DNA from 2 places in the Variovorax sp. J2P1-31 genome. Region 2 is predicted to be linked to the other one. Evidence: predicted binding sites of a transcription regulator. Region 2 holds the regulator's gene; the other holds the start of a gene.
What was found. Region 2 encodes HrcA, which represses chaperone genes, less so after heat shock. Its sites were predicted from a motif close to TTAGCACTCNNNNNNNNNGAGTGCTAA; they were not measured.
Positions count from the first base shown of each region.

Region 1: QTI20_RS13280 (co-chaperone GroES) is a predicted target of HrcA. The motif match lies at 1,797-1,823, and genes of this name have one in related genera.

Region 1 is NZ_JASZYA010000002.1:468,265-471,674, forward strand. Features, by position in the region: gene groL (chaperonin GroEL) at 1-1,369, opposite strand, end outside; gene QTI20_RS13280 (co-chaperone GroES) at 1,421-1,711, opposite strand; gene QTI20_RS13285 (amidohydrolase) at 2,007-3,167, opposite strand; gene QTI20_RS13290 (Bug family tripartite tricarboxylate transporter substrate binding protein) at 3,167-3,410, opposite strand, start outside.
Region 2 is NZ_JASZYA010000002.1:37,848-41,257, reverse strand. Features, by position in the region: gene QTI20_RS11275 (tellurite resistance TerB family protein) at 1-616, opposite strand, end outside; tRNA gene QTI20_RS11270 (tRNA-Ile) at 1,248-1,324, opposite strand; gene hrcA (heat-inducible transcriptional repressor HrcA) at 1,353-2,360, opposite strand; gene QTI20_RS11260 (NAD kinase) at 2,389-3,285, shown strand; gene recN (DNA repair protein RecN) at 3,335-3,410, shown strand, end outside.

The sequences.
Region 1 (3,410 bases), 430 kb from region 2:
TCACGATTTCGCGCAGGGGGGCTTCGACGGCCTTGAGCACCAGCTTGATGCCGGCGTCCTGGTCGGCGTTGTCGCCCTTGATCGAGTCGCCCACGGCTTGCTTGGCACGCAGCAGAGCCACGCCGCCGCCAGCCACGACGCCTTCTTCCACTGCAGCGCGGGTGGCGTGCAGGGCGTCTTCGACGCGAGCCTTCTTTTCCTTCATTTCGACTTCGGTGGCAGCGCCGACCTTGATCACTGCCACGCCGCCGGCCAGCTTGGCCACGCGCTCTTGCAGCTTTTCACGGTCGTAGTCGCTCGAAGCTTCTTCGATCTGGATGCGCACTTGCTTGACGCGGGCTTCGATGTCACCGGCAGCGCCAGCGCCGTCGATGATGATCGTGTTTTCCTTGCCCACTTCGATGCGTGCAGCCTGACCCAGGTCGGCCAGTGTGACCTTCTCGAGCGTCAGGCCCACTTCTTCGGCGATGACCTTGCCGCCCGTCAGGATGGCGATGTCTTCCAACATGGCCTTGCGGCGGTCGCCGAAGCCAGGGGCCTTGACGGCCACGACCTTCAGGATGCCGCGGATCGTGTTCACGACCAGGGTCGCCAGGGCTTCGCCTTCGACTTCTTCGGCAATGATCAGCAGGGGACGGCCCGACTTCGCGACTTGTTCCAGCGTGGGGAGCAGGTCACGGATGTTGCTGATCTTCTTGTCGTAGAGCAGCACGAAGGGGTTGTCCAGAATCGCCGATTGCTTTTCCGGGTTGTTGATGAAGTAGGGCGACAGGTAGCCGCGGTCGAATTGCATGCCTTCGACGACGTCCAGTTCGCTGTCCAGCGACTTGCCGTCTTCGACGGTGATGACGCCTTCCTTGCCGACCTTGTCCATCGCGTCAGCGATGAGCTTGCCGATGGTTTCGTCGCTGTTGGCCGAGATCGAGCCGACTTGCGCGATTTCCTTCGACGTGGTCGTGGGCTTCGAAGCCTTCTTCAGCTCGGCGACCAGGGCCGTCACGGCCTTGTCGATGCCGCGCTTCAGGTCCATCGGGTTGATGCCGGCGGCCACGTACTTGAAGCCTTCGCGAACGATGGCTTGTGCCAGGACCGTCGCGGTCGTGGTGCCGTCACCGGCGTTGTCGCTGGTCTTCGAAGCCACTTCCTTCACGAGCTGGGCGCCCATGTTCTGCAGCTTGTCCTTGAGTTCGATTTCCTTGGCGACGGACACACCGTCCTTGGTCACCGTGGGGGCGCCGAACGAACGCTCCAGCACCACGTTGCGGCCCTTGGGGCCCAGGGTCACTTTGACTGCGTTGGCCAGGATGTTCACACCCTCGACCATGCGTGCGCGGGCTTCGCCGCCGAAGACGACGTCTTTTGCTGCCATGTTGTATTACTCCGAATGGATTGAATGAATGGAAAGAAGGAAAGGAGAGGCTCAGCTCGCGACAACCGCGAACAGGTCGTCTTCCTTCATGACCAGCAGCTCGTCGCCGCCGACCTTGACGGTCTGGCCGCTGTACTTGCCGAACACGACGCGGTCGCCGACCTTGACGGTCAGGGCGATCAGTTCACCCTTGTCGTTGCGCTTGCCCGGGCCCACGGCCAGGACTTCGCCCTGATCGGGCTTCTCGGCGGCTGCGTCGGGGATGACGATGCCGGAGGCGGTCTTGGTTTCGCTGTCAACACGCTTGACGATCACGCGATCGGCCAAAGGACGAAGGTTCATTGCATCTCCTGGAGGGATATAGAAACGGGGGTTGTTGAGGGCGTCGGCCACAGGCCGGATCGCCCATCGCTTGGAAACCGCGTTGTTAGCACTCGGTCTTGGCGAGTGCTAATGATAAGGGCTTTTGCGGGGGTTTCAAGGGCGAGGACCTGACAGGCGTCCGCATTTCCGCCGGCAGGCCGGGCCAGACCGAAGGAAAGGGCGCGCTGCCGCGGCGTCTGCCTTGAGGTCGCAAGATGGCGCGGAAGCGCAGGTCCCGGACGCGGTAGCCGGGGTCGAAGCTCGTCGCGCGCGCTCAGGGCGCTGGCAGGCGATCCCGGGCCACGGCGACGAAGAAACCGACCCCGTAAGGGAGCGCGTCGTCGCAGAAATCGTAGGCCGCGTTGTGCAGCGATGCGCTGTCCCCGTTGCCCAGGTTGGCATAGCAGCCGGGCACGCGTCTGAGCAGTTGTCCGAAATCTTCCGACCCGGTGTTGGCTGGCGCGTCGGCCTCGATGCAGCCGGGGCCAAAGCTGCGCTCCATCAGCCGTTTCACGTTCTGGGTCAGTGCGGCGTCGTTGACCGTCGGCACGAACACGCGGGTGTACTTCACCTCGGCGGTGCAGCCGTGCGCGTCCGCGACGCCCCTGGCGACCCGGGTCAGTTCTTCCTCGATCAGTTGACTTACTGCAGGGCTGAACGAACGGCAGTCCCCGTCGATGACGACCTCTCCGCTGCTGACATTGCGGGTGCCGGAGGAGTGGATGCTGGTGCAGGACACCACGGCCATCTCGCTTGGGGGGATCACCCGGGAGACGACGGTCTGCAGTGCCGTGACGGTCGCGGCCGCCGCCACCAGCGCATCCCGGCCCTGGTGCGGCCTGGCCGAGTGAACACCTTTGCCGCTGATCCGGATCTCGAAGTTGTCCTCGGCGGACTTGAAGGCGCCGCTGCAGGTCTCGAATCTTCCGATGGGCAGGCCGGGCGCGTTGTGCAAGGCATAGGCTTCGGCAGCGGGGAAGCGTTCGAGCAGGCCGTCCTCGAGCATCGCGAGCATGCCCTGGCCCCATTCCTCCGCCGGCTGGAACACGAAATGGATCGCGCCATCGAAGCCGCCTTCCTGCGCCAGGATCTGCGCGGCGCCCAGGAGCATGGCCGTGTGTCCGTCGTGGCCGCAGGCGTGCATGTAGCCGCTGCGGGTCGATGCATGGGGGCGATCCTCCCCAGGCGCCTCGGCGATGCGCAGCGCGTCCATGTCCGCGCGCAGGATGATCGACTTCGTGGCGGTGCCGCGCCGAAGCGTGCCGACCACGCCTGTCTTGCCCACGCCCGTCGTCACCGCCATGCCGCAGGCCTGCAGCAGCGATGCCACCTGCCTGGATGTGCGCGTTTCCTCGAATCCGAATTCCGGATGCGCGTGGATGTCCCTGCGAATCGATCGCAGGGCGTCCAGGAAGCCGATGTGGAAGGTTTTCATCAGTCCGCCGTGAATCCGCTGGCCTTGATGGGGGCCTCCCACTTGGCCAGGCCCGCAGCCTGACGCTGTGCCAGTGCCTCGGGCGAGGCATAGGCCGGCGACATCGCGTACTGCTGGATGCGGTTGCGCAGCTCGGGCGAAGCCAGCGCCTCCTTCAAGGCCTTGTCGAGCCGCTCCACCTTGTCCCGGGGCAGGCCGGGCGGGCCGTAGATGCCGACGAAGCCTTCGGCGGAAAGGTCGAAG
Region 2 (3,410 bases):
GACGACCTCCAACCAGCCAGTTCAGGTACGCACGGCGAGCAGCTGGCGAGATTTCCGAATAGCTGGGCCAGTACCCCATGTCTCGTTGCGCATAGCTTCCGTGCTTCTCTACGGGCTTTGCCGGGTCGATGAGGCAAGGGTCAACGCCTCCTACTGGCGCATCAAGTCTGGAACCGACGTAGATGAGGCCGCCGGCGAGTTGCGCCCCTGCGACCTCCACCTCTTCTCCGAAGGGAATCCAGCGCGCGGTGGATGCGGAGCCAGCATTCTTGGAGAGCGACGTGCTCTTCAAGGGTTGCACTTCTGCCGAAGGCGGCCGCACGCTTCGAAACGAGTCAAAGTCGATTCCTGGTTCGGCACGGGCGCCGCCAAACGCATTCGCGATGCCCGACCGTGCGAGCTTGCGGCCGCCGTCTGAGCGATGCTGCTCACGGTTCTCCTCGGCCAGTTGCTTGCTCTTCGCCTTGTTCCAAAAGACGATGAATCCGATTAGAAGGGCGACGGCGATTCCCCCAAGCAGCGCCCAGACCTGCTTCGGAACCTGCATCAAGACAATGACGGCGAACCCGAGTAGTACGAGCACGCCGCCGGCTGCATTGTTCTTTTTTCGAGCCATCCGAAGCGTCCTTCGTTTTGCGGCCATCCTCGTGGCGAATTTCGGCTTGCCAGACGGCCATGGCCTGGCGCGCATGGGCCCTGCTGACCACGCGGCCGTATACGTTACAACATGTCAACGAATCGTGCCTGCCGCCTTCGGCGCTTAAGCAGCAAATCTTTAGCGGAGGCGTGACATCTGTCGGCCGCGCAGAAACGGACAGGCGCTGCCCCGCCTTGGTACCTCCTGGTTCCAGATTGAGCGGGGGGCCGTCGGCGCCGATTGGCCAACGGGCTCAGTGGCAAGAACCCCGCAACTGTCCGGGATGTGCGGTATTACCCGAGTGAACCCTTTCGCCCGACCCGTTGACACTCTATGGCGCGAGCAACGCGCAACTGGCGCCCGGATACATGGAGCCGCGGTAGGATAGGAAAATCAAGGCGCTCTAACCTCGGCGCAGTGACCTGGAGCCCGGGGAGCTCCTCAGACCTCTTCAACGTGGCCTTCTTTCCACACGCCACGTCTTCACTGTGCATCCCAGCTGGTTGCCGCCATCCAGCGAAATTCTGGCAATGATCTGGCAACGACACAAGAAAAACTTTCATCTGCTACTTTTTTGATAGCAAACAAATAAGCAATAACTGGGTTGACGTGGTAGGCCGTGATGGGCTTGAACCATCGACCAACGGATTATGAGTCCGCTGCTCTAACCAACTGAGCTAACGGCCCACGCGGGCGAATTCTAGTGGAGCGGGGCTCAGGGTTTGCGGTGGCTCAGCGCATTGCTCACCAGCCGCGAGGTGATGTCGACGATCTGGATCATCCGGTCGTAGTGCATGCGGGTCGGGCCGATCACGCCCAGCGTGCCGACCACCTGCCCGTCGACCTCGTAATTGGCGCTCACCACCGACAGTTCCTCGAAGGGCACGACCTGGCTCTCGCCGCCGATGAAGATGCGCACCCCCTCGGCCTTGCTCGAGACGTCGAGCAGCCGCATCAGCTGCGCCTTCTGCTCGAACAGGTCGAAGGCGCGCCGCAGCTGGCCCATGTCGCTGGAGAAATCGGTCACGGCCAGCAGGTTGCGCTCGCCGGACACCACCACGTCGTCCTGCGACTCGGTCATGACCTCGGAACTGGCCTGCATCGCGGCCTGCATCAGCGAGGCGATCTCGCCGCGCAGCTTCTCGACCTCGGACTGCAGCCGGTCGCGCACCTGCTCGATCGTCAGGCCCGCATAGTGCGCGTTGATGTAGTTCGCGGCCTCGACCAGCTGCGACTGCGAGTACTCGGTGTCGGGGAAGATCACCCGGTTCTGCACGTCGCCGTCGGGCGAGACGATGATCACCAGCAGCCGCTTGTCGGACAGGCGCAGGAATTCGATCTGCTTGAACACCGAGGTCCGGCGCGGCGCCAGCACCACGCCGACGAACTGCGACAGGCTCGACAGCAGGTGGGCCGCGTTGGCGATCACCTTCTGCGGCTGGTCGGGTGCCAGGCTCTGGGCGGGCAGCTGCTCGCGCTGCGCGGTCAGCATGGTGTCGACGAACAGCCGGTAGCCGCGCGCCGTGGGAATACGACCGGCCGAGGTGTGGGGGCTTGTGATGAGCCCGAGCATCTCGAGGTCGGACATCACGTTGCGGATGGTCGCGGGCGACAGCTCCAGCCCCGAGGCGTGCGAGAGCGTGCGCGAGCCGACGGGTTGCCCGTCGGAGATATAGCGCTCGACAAGCGTCTTGAGAAGCAACTTGGCGCGGTCGTCCAGCATCGTCTGATTTTAGTGTTGTAATTTGTTGATGACCTCCCGCTTCCGGCATGTCGCCCTCATTGGCAAATACCAGGCACCCGGCCGCGGGACGCCGGCCGGCGCACCGGACGACGTCATGGAGGACATCGGCGCCTTCCTCGAATCGCAGGGTTGCCGGGTGTCGGTCGAGCGCTGCACGGCCGGCGAGATCACGCACGGCCGCTACAGCGCCCTGAGCGTCGAGGAGATCGGCGAGCAGTGCGACCTGGGCCTGGTGGTCGGCGGCGACGGGACCATGCTCGGCATCGCGCGGCAGCTGGCGCCCTACGGCGTGCCGCTGATCGGCATCAACCGCGGCCGGCTGGGCTTCATCACCGACATCCCGCTCGACAACTACCGCGACACGCTGGTGCCGATGCTGGCCGGCGAGTACGAGGAAGACCACCGCAGCCTGCTGCATGCCCAGGTGATCCGCGAAGGCGCCTGCGTGTTCGACGCGCTCGCGATGAACGACGTGGTGGTCAACCGCGGCGCCACCTCCGGCATGGTCGAGCTGCGCGTCTCGGTGGGCAACCATTTCGTGGCCAACCAGCGCGCCGACGGCCTGATCATCGCGTCGCCCACCGGCTCGACCGCCTACTCGCTCTCGGCCGGCGGCCCGCTGCTGCACCCCTCGATCCCGGGCTGGGTGCTGGTGCCGATCGCGCCGCACACGCTGTCGAACCGGCCGATCCTGCTGCCCGACGCCGACGAGATCTCGATCGAGCTCGTCTCGGGCCGCGACGCCAGCGCCAATTTCGACATGCAATCGCTGGCCTCGGTGGAGATCGGCGACCGGGTCGTGGTGCGCCGCTCCGACTACCACGTGCGCTTCCTGCACCCCCGGGGCTGGAGCTATTTCGACACGCTGCGCAAGAAACTGCACTGGAACGAAGGAGGTTCCTGATGACCCCCGCCACCCCGCGCGCCCGCGCCCCGCTTCACCTGGACCGCTGATGGCTCTGCGACGCATCGCGCTGCGCGACTTCGTGATCGTGCGCGCCCTCGAGATCGACCTGTGCTCGGGCTTCA